DNA from 3 places in the Microbispora sp. H10836 genome. Region 2 is predicted to be linked to each of the others. Evidence: riboswitches for the same ligand, from Rfam matches in the RefSeq annotation. Region 2 holds a riboswitch; each other region holds the start of a gene.
What was found. A riboswitch is a leader RNA that binds a small molecule or an ion and turns the genes downstream of it on or off. The one in region 2 is predicted to bind cyclic di-AMP.
Positions count from the first base shown of each region.

Region 1: linked by a shared signal. The riboswitch ahead of HHX30_RS39065 (C40 family peptidase) and the one ahead of HHX30_RS34830 (hypothetical protein) in region 2 are both predicted to bind cyclic di-AMP.
Region 3: linked by a shared signal. The riboswitch ahead of HHX30_RS32720 (glycoside hydrolase family 25 protein) and the one ahead of HHX30_RS34830 (hypothetical protein) in region 2 are both predicted to bind cyclic di-AMP.

Region 1 is NZ_JABBWU010000038.1:3,076-6,343, forward strand. It holds partial or broken gene HHX30_RS39055 (hypothetical protein) at 1-404, shown strand, start outside; gene HHX30_RS39060 (amino-acid N-acetyltransferase) at 610-1,161, opposite strand; cyclic di-AMP (ydaO/yuaA leader) riboswitch at 1,552-1,705, shown strand; gene HHX30_RS39065 (C40 family peptidase) at 1,854-2,813, shown strand; gene HHX30_RS39070 (LuxR C-terminal-related transcriptional regulator) at 2,985-3,233, opposite strand.
Region 2 is NZ_JABBWU010000026.1:101,006-104,273, reverse strand. It holds gene galT (galactose-1-phosphate uridylyltransferase) at 1-951, shown strand, start outside; cyclic di-AMP (ydaO/yuaA leader) riboswitch at 1,022-1,160, shown strand; gene HHX30_RS34830 (hypothetical protein) at 1,183-2,106, shown strand; gene HHX30_RS34825 (sensor histidine kinase KdpD) at 2,576-3,268, shown strand, end outside.
Region 3 is NZ_JABBWU010000023.1:42,621-45,888, reverse strand. It holds gene HHX30_RS32730 (oxygenase MpaB family protein) at 1-829, opposite strand, end outside; gene uppS (polyprenyl diphosphate synthase) at 826-1,542, opposite strand; cyclic di-AMP (ydaO/yuaA leader) riboswitch at 1,903-2,047, shown strand; gene HHX30_RS32720 (glycoside hydrolase family 25 protein) at 2,060-2,782, shown strand; gene secD (protein translocase subunit SecD) at 2,831-3,268, opposite strand, start outside.

The sequences.
Region 1 (3,268 bases), on a different contig from region 2:
TGAGCGCCGTAGCCCTGCTGCCCGTACTGCTGCTGGGCGCCGTAACCCTGCTGCTGGCCGTAGTCCTGCGAGGAGGCCTGCTGGCCGTAGCCCTGCTGCGGGCCCGTCTGGCCGTACTGCTGCTGGCCCTGCTGACCGTAACCTTGCTGCGGTCCCGTCTGGCCATAGCCCTGCTGGCCGTACTGCTGCTGCCCGTAGCCCTGCTGCGGGGCCTGCTGGCCGTACTGCTGCTGGCCCTGCTGAGCCCCGTAGCCCTGCTGCTGGCCGTAGCCGCCCTGGGCGGCGTCGTAGCCGGGCGGCTGCTGCGGGCCCGTGTTTTGCCCCGTGTGGCGATAGTTGACGACCGTGACGTCAGGGTCGTAGTCCTGGGCCTGTCTGTCCGTGCCGTACCCGGGGTTCGATGACGGCGGTGGCGTTCCGTCCGACTCGTCCTGTGGGTACGGCGGCTGTCCGGTGCTCACCGTGTCACCTCGTTTCGAAGACGCATGCGCCGCACGTCCGTAGCACACGCTGATATTGCCAAAAGTAGCGACAGGTGTAACAACAGTCACCTTTGCGGACACTGACAATTCACGTCAAGATCATTACCTGCCGGACCGTGAACGGCGGTCAACGGCGGTCGAGGTGCAGCAACATCCGGGTGTTCCCCAGAGTGTTCGGCTTGACGTGCTCCAAATCGAGGAACTCGGCGACACCCTCGTCGTACGACGCGAGCAGTTCCGCGTACACCTCGGGAGAGACCGGCGTGCCCTGAATGGGCCGGAAGCCGTGCCGGGCGAAGAACTCGACCGCGAACGTGAGGCAGAAGACCCTCCGCACGCCGAGGTCCCGGGCGGTCTCGATGAGCGCGGCGACGATCCGGTGGCCGATGCCCCCACCGCGCACCGTGGGGTCCACGGCGACGGTCCTGATCTCGGCGAGGTCCTCCCACAGCACGTGCAGCGCGCCGCAGCCGACGATCTGCCCGTCCACCACCGCGACCCAGAACTCCTGCACGTCCTCGTAGAGCGTCACCGTGCTCTTCTTGAGCAGTCGGGGCCCGACGCCCGAGTACGCGTCGACGAGACGCCGGATCGCCCGGACGTCCGGCGTCCTGGCCCGGCGCACCGTCACGGCCGTGGCACCCGAACCACTGGATGTCTGCGCGGCGACCTGCTCCATGAGCGGCCAGCCTAGCCGGACGGCGTCCGATCCCTCGCAGTCGGCACGAACGACCTCTGCGGATAACGGTCATTCCCAAACGCCGTACCCGACATGAGATCTGACCCTCTGTAGCCGCCAGGATACGGAAGAACGCCCGGCCGTCCGTTAGGACCACGATCCGGTTCGTCCCACTTTTTCCGGCAGCCCGCGCGGCACGTGCAACACCTCAGATCGCTCCAAACGCAGGTGAAAGCGGACGTACCACCATTGAGTCCGTGACCCAGCTGTGATCATTTGGTTGTCAAACGTAGACGGGTTTCGGAGTTCTGGTTGAGCAAGAACTCGCCGTGCACTATCGTCCAGCGACGATGCCGGTCATCGTGAGCGCTCACGGCGACCGGGCGCCGAATCTTCGAAGCACCGAGTGCGGAGGGGAGCCGGGGACCCAACTGCAGGATCAGGATCGGTTCGGTCTCAGATCGTCAAGGGGTGAATCCACCAAGGTAGGGCTACTCCGGCCCGAACCCGTCAGCTAACCCGGTAGGCGCTCAGTAGTGCCCCGCCACATGGCCGTGCTCCACCACGGCCTGCCGCGGGGCACATGTGGGAGAGGAGCTCGGTTGCGCACGCGTGGAGGACGGCCGGCGGGCAGGCACGCCCGCCGCCGACGGTCCGGATCCGGCACGGCCGGTCCGGGTGCCATCCGCCGATTGGCGTTCGTCGGCGTCGCGCTCACCGCGATCACGTTCGGCGCCCCGGTGGTCCGCGCCACCGCCGACCCCAAGCCGAGCCTCAAAGAGCTCACGGAACAGGTCGAGAGCCTCTACACCGAGATCGAGAGCCTCACCGAGCAGTACAACGGCGAGCGCGTGCGCCTGAAGGCGGCCGAGCGGTCCGCCGAGCTCGCCAAGAAGAACCTCGCCAAGAGCGAGGCCGAGCTGGAGGTCCGCCGGCAGAAGGCCAGCGCCCTCGCGCAGCACTCCTACATGACCAACGGGCTCGGCAACGCGCTCGTGCTCATCGACAGCAACGTCGACCCGCGGAAGTACCTGAGCCAGGCCTCCACGACGTACGCGCTGGAGCTGCAGGAGAGCCAGGAGGTCGCCGAGGTCACCAAGGCCATGGACGCCGCCGCGCGGGCCAGGGAGAGCGCGTCGGCCCGGCAGGCCGAGGTCAAGAAACTGCTCGCCGGCCTCGACTCCCGCCGCGACAAGATCACCAAGCTGATCAAGAAGACCGAGAGCAGCCTCTACCGGCAGGTCTCCCGCACGGTCGGCAGCGAGACGCGCAGCCGGATGTCGTTCCCCATCGTGGGCGACGGCAAGGCCGCCCAGGCGGCGCGCTGGGCCCTCAGGCAGCAGCTCAAGCCGTACGTGTGGGGCGCCGAGGGCCCGGGCTCCTTCGACTGCTCGGGCCTGGTCATGGCGGCCTACCAGTCCGTCGGCGTCAGCCTGCCCCACTACACGGGCGACCAGTGGACGGCCGGCACGCACATCTCCCGCGACCAGCTCCGCCCGGGAGACCTGGTGTTCTTCTACTCCGACCTGCACCACGTGGGCCTTTACATCGGCGGTGGCTACATGATCCACGCGCCGCGCACGGGAGACGTCATCCACATCGCCAAGATCGCCGGACGGCCGTTCGCGGGAGCGGTGCGCGTCGCCGACTGAGCCGCGACGCCGGCACCACGCGACCCGGAGCGCACCCCGGCCGAGCCGCGCCGCCGAGATCGCGCGACCCGGAGCGCATGCCGGTTGAGCCGCCCTCGCCGGCGGCGCCGCTCCTCGACATCGCCGCTTTCTCCGGCGTCTTTCCGCGACGTCGTGCGATCCGGAGCGCGGTCAGATGAGGCGGCGGCGCGCCGCCCAGGCGACGGCCTCGATCGCCGTCGCGACGCCGATGCGGTCGCAGATGCACCGCAGCCGGCGCCGCACCGTGCGCCCGCTGACGTCGAGACTGCGGCCCACACGGTCGGCGGTCACGCCCTTGGCCAGCTCCGCGAGAAGAAGCAAGTCCTCTTCGGTGAGACCGGCACGATCAAAATCCGAGGTGAGACTGTCACCTCGGTAGACGACCTCGGGAACACCCATCGTCCGCCCTCCCCCACGACGATGATTCGTCGGCC
Region 2 (3,268 bases):
CCGCTCGCCTCCGAGCTGCGCTACGACCCCCTGATGGACGAGTGGGTGGCCGTCGCCAGGCATCGTCAGACGCGCACCCACCTGCCGTCCGCCGAGGAGTGCCCGCTCTGCCCGGCCCATCCCGGCTCGGAGATCCCCTCGCCGTACGAGGTGGCGGTGTTCGAGAACCGGTTCCCGTCGTTCAGCTTCAACACCGGGGCGTACGAGCAGGTGGGCGGCCTGAGCGAGGTGCGGCCGGGGATCGGGCGCTGTGAGGTCGTCTGCTTCACCTCCGACCACGACGCGTCGTTCAGCTCCCTCAGCGACGAGCAGGCCGAGCTGGTCGTCGAGGCGTGGGCCGACCGTACGGCCGAGCTGTCCGCACTGCCCGGAGTGGAGCAGGTCTTCTGCTTCGAGAACCGCGGCGCCGAGATCGGCATCACGCTGCCGCACCCCCATGGGCAGATCTACGCCTATCCGTACGTCACGCCGCGTACGCGCCAGATGCTGGACGCCGCCGCCCGTCACCGGGGCGGCAACCTGTTCGCGGACGTCCTGGCCGCCGAGCGGAGGGGCCCCCGGGTGGTGGCCGCCAACGAGCACTGGACGGCCTTCGTCCCGGCCGCCGCGCGGTACCCGTTCGAGGTGCACGTCTACCCGCACCGCCGGGTGCCCGACATCCCCGCGTTGTCGCCCGAGGAACGGGCCGCCTTCGCGCCGCTCTACATCGAGGTGCTGCGCCGCCTCGACGGGCTGTTCGGCGTCGTCATGCCGTACGTCGCGGCCTGGCACCAGGCCCCGGTCACCTACCGGCGCGACCTGGCCCATCTCCACCTCCAGCTCTTCACGATCCGGCGTGCGCCGAACAAGCTGAAGTACCTCGCCGGCTCGGAGTCGGCGATGGGCGCGTTCGTCAACGACGTGCTCCCGGAGGAGGCCGCCCGGATGCTCCGCGAGGTGGTCACGACTTGATCACCGAACGGTTGCGACTTGGGTGGCACCTGGAGTTTCTTTACCAGTAGTATCCCTGGCACCGGTTGTCACAGCCGGTACGCCTAATCCCGGGCGCCTCGCCCGGGAGCCGGGGACCCAATCACGCATCTGGGGTCAAGGCAGCCGCCTGCCCGGGCTCCTCCAGCCCGCACCCGTCAGCTAACCCGGCAGGCACGTGGAGAGGAGTGGGCTCTGCCCCGCGCGTTCCCCTTGGCCGTCGGTGTGCTCGCCTCCGCCGCCCTCCTGTTCGGCGCGGCCGCCCCGGGCGCCGCCGACCCCAAGCCGACGGAGAAGCAGCTCAAGCAGGAGCTGTCGGACCTGCGGAAGAGGATCGACCGGCTGATCGCCGACTACAACGCCAAACGGGTCGCGCTCGCCGACGCCCGGGTCGAGGAGAAGGCCGCGCGCGGGCGGCTGGCCAAGGCGGAGGCCGATTACGAGGCCGCCAGGGACGCCGTACGGCAGATGGCCGGGCTGCGCTACCAGACCGACAGCTCGATGGCGCTGCCCGACATGAACACCGCCGCGCTGAACTACCAGCTCAAGGAGGAGCAGGCCGCCAGGCTCGAGCACTTCGAGCAGGTCCGCGCCGAGCGGCAACGCGCCGCGGACGCCGCCAAGACGCTCACCGGACAGCTCAAGACGCAGGCCGCCGAGGTCGCCGCACAGCGCGAGGACGCAGAGGACCTCATCGACGAGATCAAGGACAAGCTCGACGCCCTCATCCCGATCGCCCCGGGCAGACGGGCCGGTGGTTCGTGGGCGCCGGAGCTGCCCGCCGGCTCCGACAACATCACCCCCCGCATGCGGCTCATGCGTACCGAGGTCGGCAAGACCTTCGATCTGCGGTTTCCAGTGGGCTGCTACCGCGCGGAGAACAGCGGCGAGCACCCCCTCGGGCGTGCCTGCGACTTCATGATGAGCTCGGGCGGCGCCATGCCCTCCCCGGAGATGAAGGCGCTGGGCGACAGCCTGGCCGCCTGGGCCATCAAGAACGGGCCGAAGCTGGGCGTGATGTACGTGATCTGGCAGCAGCGCATCTACAACCTCGGCCACCCGGGCTGGCGGACGATGTCCGACCGCGGCGGAGTCACCGCCAACCACTACGACCACGTCCACATCTCGATGTACTAGAGGCCCGCAAGCCGTCTACCTGCACTGGTTGGCCTGGCGCCGCCGTCATCAAGCCCGCGCCCGCTGGTTCCACCATCGAGCCCGCCTATCCACCGCATACACCCAGCTCAGCTGGCAAATGGCGGCTGCCGCACTAGGGAAAATCATCATCATAAATCTATGAATGTCCAAAAAGTGAGTATTAGTCAATGGATGAGTTGACTCATGGTTGATTAGAACTGAACCACATGGTTCGAGGTGACTGTCTGTTCTTGGTCGTAGGCATGGTGCTACGGTGTCTGCCTGTTCACGCCCTGCTGTGAAACGGCACCGCATGGCCGTCCCGCCTACCAGGGAGAACAGCAGGTTCGACGCGGCCTTGTCATGCTCTGCCGCCACCCCGAGGACGCCGATGTCAGTAGATGTACCCCACCGGGCGCGGAGAAGGTTTTCACCGAGGGAACTGGCAACCCTCGCCTCTCTCGGCGCCATGATCATTACGGCCTGCGCGTGGTTGTGGGCGATATCCGCCGCCCCTTATGAGGCCAGAGAGCTGATGGCGCTCGTCGGCGGGGTCTCGGCCGCACTCCTGTCCGGCGCCGTCGCGGCCATTGTCCACTACTCCGGCACCGGTCGCCGGCTGCGTGAGCAGGCCGAGTGGGCCGGCGCGCGGTTCACCTGGCTGGAGCGGGAAACACTGCGAATGGCCGAGGAGTCGCTGCCCGCGCTGGGACGTCAGGTGCGGGACGGCGCCTCGGTCGCCGACGCGCTCTCCCAGATACCGCAGCCTCCGGACGGCCCGCTGCTGCACCTGCTCAGAGCGGCCGGGCACGAGCTCGAACTGCTCGAACGCGAGCGCGCCGTCGCCCAGGCGTCCCGCGATGCGACCGAGGGCGAGATCTCCCGGCTGATCGGCGAGACGCTGCCGGAGCTGTTCCGGCGGATCCAGACGGACCGGATGTCGGTGAGCGCCGCACTGGCCGAGATACGCCAGCCGGGGCAGGACCCGCTACGCGACCTGCTGCGCGAGACGGCGCGGCAGCTCTCCGAGAGCGAGCGCAGGGGCACCGCCGTGATGGCGGCGTGCGCCGGGGCCGCGGCCCGGGTGCAGGCACAGGCCACCAGCCTGCTCGCCCGGCTGCGCGAACTGGAGGAGCGGTACGGCGAACAAGAGGAGGTATTC
Region 3 (3,268 bases), on a different contig from region 2:
TGGTCATGACCGTGTCGAGCCGTGTCCACGACTCCGGCAGCAGCCGCGTCGCGAGACTCGTGGACAGGCAGGCGGCGTGCATCAGCGTGCGCGTGCCGGGCACCTCGGCGAGGCCCAGTCGCGCGCGGAGCGACTCGGGCAGCGACGCCACGATGATCGCGCTGGCCGTGGGGCCGGCGATCGCCCTGCCCGCCGCCCACACGGCCGGCCGGTCGCGGAGCAGAGGGGGCGCGGGTACCTGCGCGAACAGGCGGTCGAGGATGACGTGGACCGCTTCGGTGTTCTCCAGCCGCTCCTCGACGACGGACGTGTAGTAGCGCCAGAACTCCCGCAATGTGGGCGGAAGCTTGCCGCCGTAGGGGTCCATCAGTGCGAGGAACGCCTGGAACTCGGCGTACAGCCGGTCCAGGGCGGGGCCGTCGAGGGACTCGCCGCCGAGCCGGCACATCGTGACGGTGGACTCGAACAGCGTCGCCACCACCCAGGCGCGAACCTCGGGATCCGCGGCGTTGAACGGACGGTTCTCGGCGTCGGTGCCGGTGATGCGGGCGTGCAGACGGTTGAGCCGGGCCGCCTCCCGCCGCCGTACTTCGCTGTCGGGGTCGACCATCCGCTGCGCGCTGAGCACGGTGTTGCGCAGGCGCCGCCACGGGTGCGCGACGAAGGTCGAGTTGGTGATCAGCGCGGCGCCGATCTGCGGGTGCGCGGCCTCCAGGACGATGGCCCGGGTCGCCACCAGCCCCCAGCGTGTCTGGTGGGTCAACCGGTGGAGCATCGATCCCGGGCCGAGCGGATCGGCGTCGGTTCCGGCGGGTGCGGCGTCGCTCATCGACATTCCTTTCCTGTCAGGGCCGGTGCCTGCACACCGCCGAACCGGCGGTCGCGCCGCCGGTAGGTCTCCAGGCATTCCCAGAAGTGCCCGGCGCGGAAGTCCGGCCACAGCACCCGGGGGAAGACCCATTCGGCGTAGGCCACCTGCCACAGCATGAAGTTGGAGATCCGCTGCTCTCCGGAGGTGCGGATGACCAGGTCCACCTCCGGCATGTCGGGGTGGGGCAGACGACGGGCGAAACTCTCCTCGGTGACCTGCTCGGGCGGCACCCCGTCGCGGATCAGCGACCGGGCGGCCTCGACGATGTCGCGGCGACCGCCGTGGTCGAACGCCACCGTCAGCGTCATCCGCCGGTTGTCGCGGGTCAGCGTCGTCAGGTCGGCGATGTCCCGGGCCAGCGCGGGCGGGATCCGCGGATCGGTGACACCGAGGAACCGGCAGCGGATTCCGCGTGTGTGCAGGGACAGGGCGTGTTTGCGGAGGGCGCGGCGAACCAGCCGAAGCAGGTCGTCGACCTCGGCGGCCGGACGTCGCCAGTTCTCCGTGGAGAAGGCGTACAGGCTCAGCCACCCGACGCCGGCCGTGTGGGCCGCCTCGATGACATCGATCACGGCGGTCTCCGCCGCCCGATGCCCCTCGATGCGGGGCAGCGACCGCTGCGCGGCCCACCGGCCGTTCCCGTCCATGACGCACGCCACGTGATGAGGCACGCCTCTCACATCGCCCGCCTCGGGGAGGAGTACATGGTCACTTCCGTCGTTCGCCGCCGTCCCCGGCCCTGGTTCGGGGAGGGGAGGAGAGTGATCTCTCCGGTGACGGACTCTTTCACGCTGCGAGATTTCATGACTACTTACCGTTAGTAGTCATGATCCTTACCCTGGGTGCCGGGCGAGGGGATTCGGGCGCCGCCCCTGTGAGTGGGTCCGGGTTGTCGCAGGTAAAGACATGTTTTGTCCCGTTTACACCATTCTGGTGGTGTGTGTACCTTTAGGGCACACGGTTTGGGGTACCGACCGGCCTCCGGTGCCGTATCCCTTGCCGTGTCGTTGCCCGGTCCGCGCGGTGCCATGACCGTGCGGCCGCCGAATCCGCGATCTGCGGAGCCGGGGACCCACTTCTCTCCGGGGTGAATCGGGAGCAGCCCCCAGATGCGCCCGTAGGGCACTTCCTGCCCGAACCCGTCAGCTAACCCGGTAGGCGGCATGGAAGCAAGGAGTCAACCCCGACATGTCCACCCACCGCCCCTCCCTCGGTCGCCGGCCCTCCGGCCGGCGCCTGCGCTCCGCCCTCGCGGCGGCGACCCTCGCGGTTTCGGCCGCCACGGCCGGCGTCACGGCGGCCGTCGTCCTGCCCGCTCCGGCCTACGCCAACCCGCACACGTACGGCCAGGACGTCTCCGGCTACGAGGCCGACCACGACTGGATGAACAGCCGTGCGCAGTTCGGCTTCATCAAGGCGACCGAGGGCACGTCCTGGGTCGACTCGTCCTTCCCCCGGCACTGGCGTGAGCTGGACAAGAAGGGCATCGTCCGCGGCGTCTACCACTACGGTCATCCCAAGAACGACCCCATCGCCGAGGCCGACCACTTCCTCGACGAGGTGAGCTCGCAGCCGGGCAAGCCCGGCGACATCCTGGTGCTCGACCTGGAGACCAGCGACGGCCAGTCGGTCGAGCACGTCAACGAGTGGGCCAAGGCCTGGCTGGAGTACGTGACGGCCAAGACCGGGACCAAGCCGATGTTCTACAGCGGCTGGAACTTCGCCGACAAGTACGGCCGCGGCCTCGGCGACTACCCGCTCTGGGTGGCCCACTACAGCAAGGCTCCGGGCGACATCACGCCGCCCGCCGACTGGAAGGCCTGGGCGATCCATCAGTACACCGACTCGCCCATCGACCAGAACGTCTCCGCGCTGACGCCCGCCCAGCTGCGCGCGCTCGGCCGCCAGTAGCCGCACGGCCCCCGGGGCGGGCGTCCCGCCCCGGGGGCCGTGCCGGCCTCAGACCACCGCGCCGGAGCCGTCGCGCCGCGCGGGCTTGACCCGCGGTGCGGCGGGAGCCGGCGGCGGCTGACCGGAGCGCCGCTCCAGCGCGATCGCCACCGGCCCGGCCACGAACGACGACGACAGCGTGCCCACGACGATGCCGATCAGCAGGGCGACGGCGAAGTCCCGCAGCGAGTCGCCGCCGAACACCGCCAGCGCCGCCAGGATGAACAGCGCCCCGAGTCCGGTGTTGACCGTGCGCGGCGCGGTCTGCAGGATCGCGGCGTTCACCACGCGGCCGAACGGCTCGCCGCGCCGCACCGGCCACAGCTCGCGCACCCGGTCGAACAGCACGACCTTGTCGTTGACCGAGTAACCGATGATCGTGAGCATCGCGGCCAGGAACACCCCGTCGATCGGCTTGCCCAGCCAGGCGAACGTGCCGACGACGAC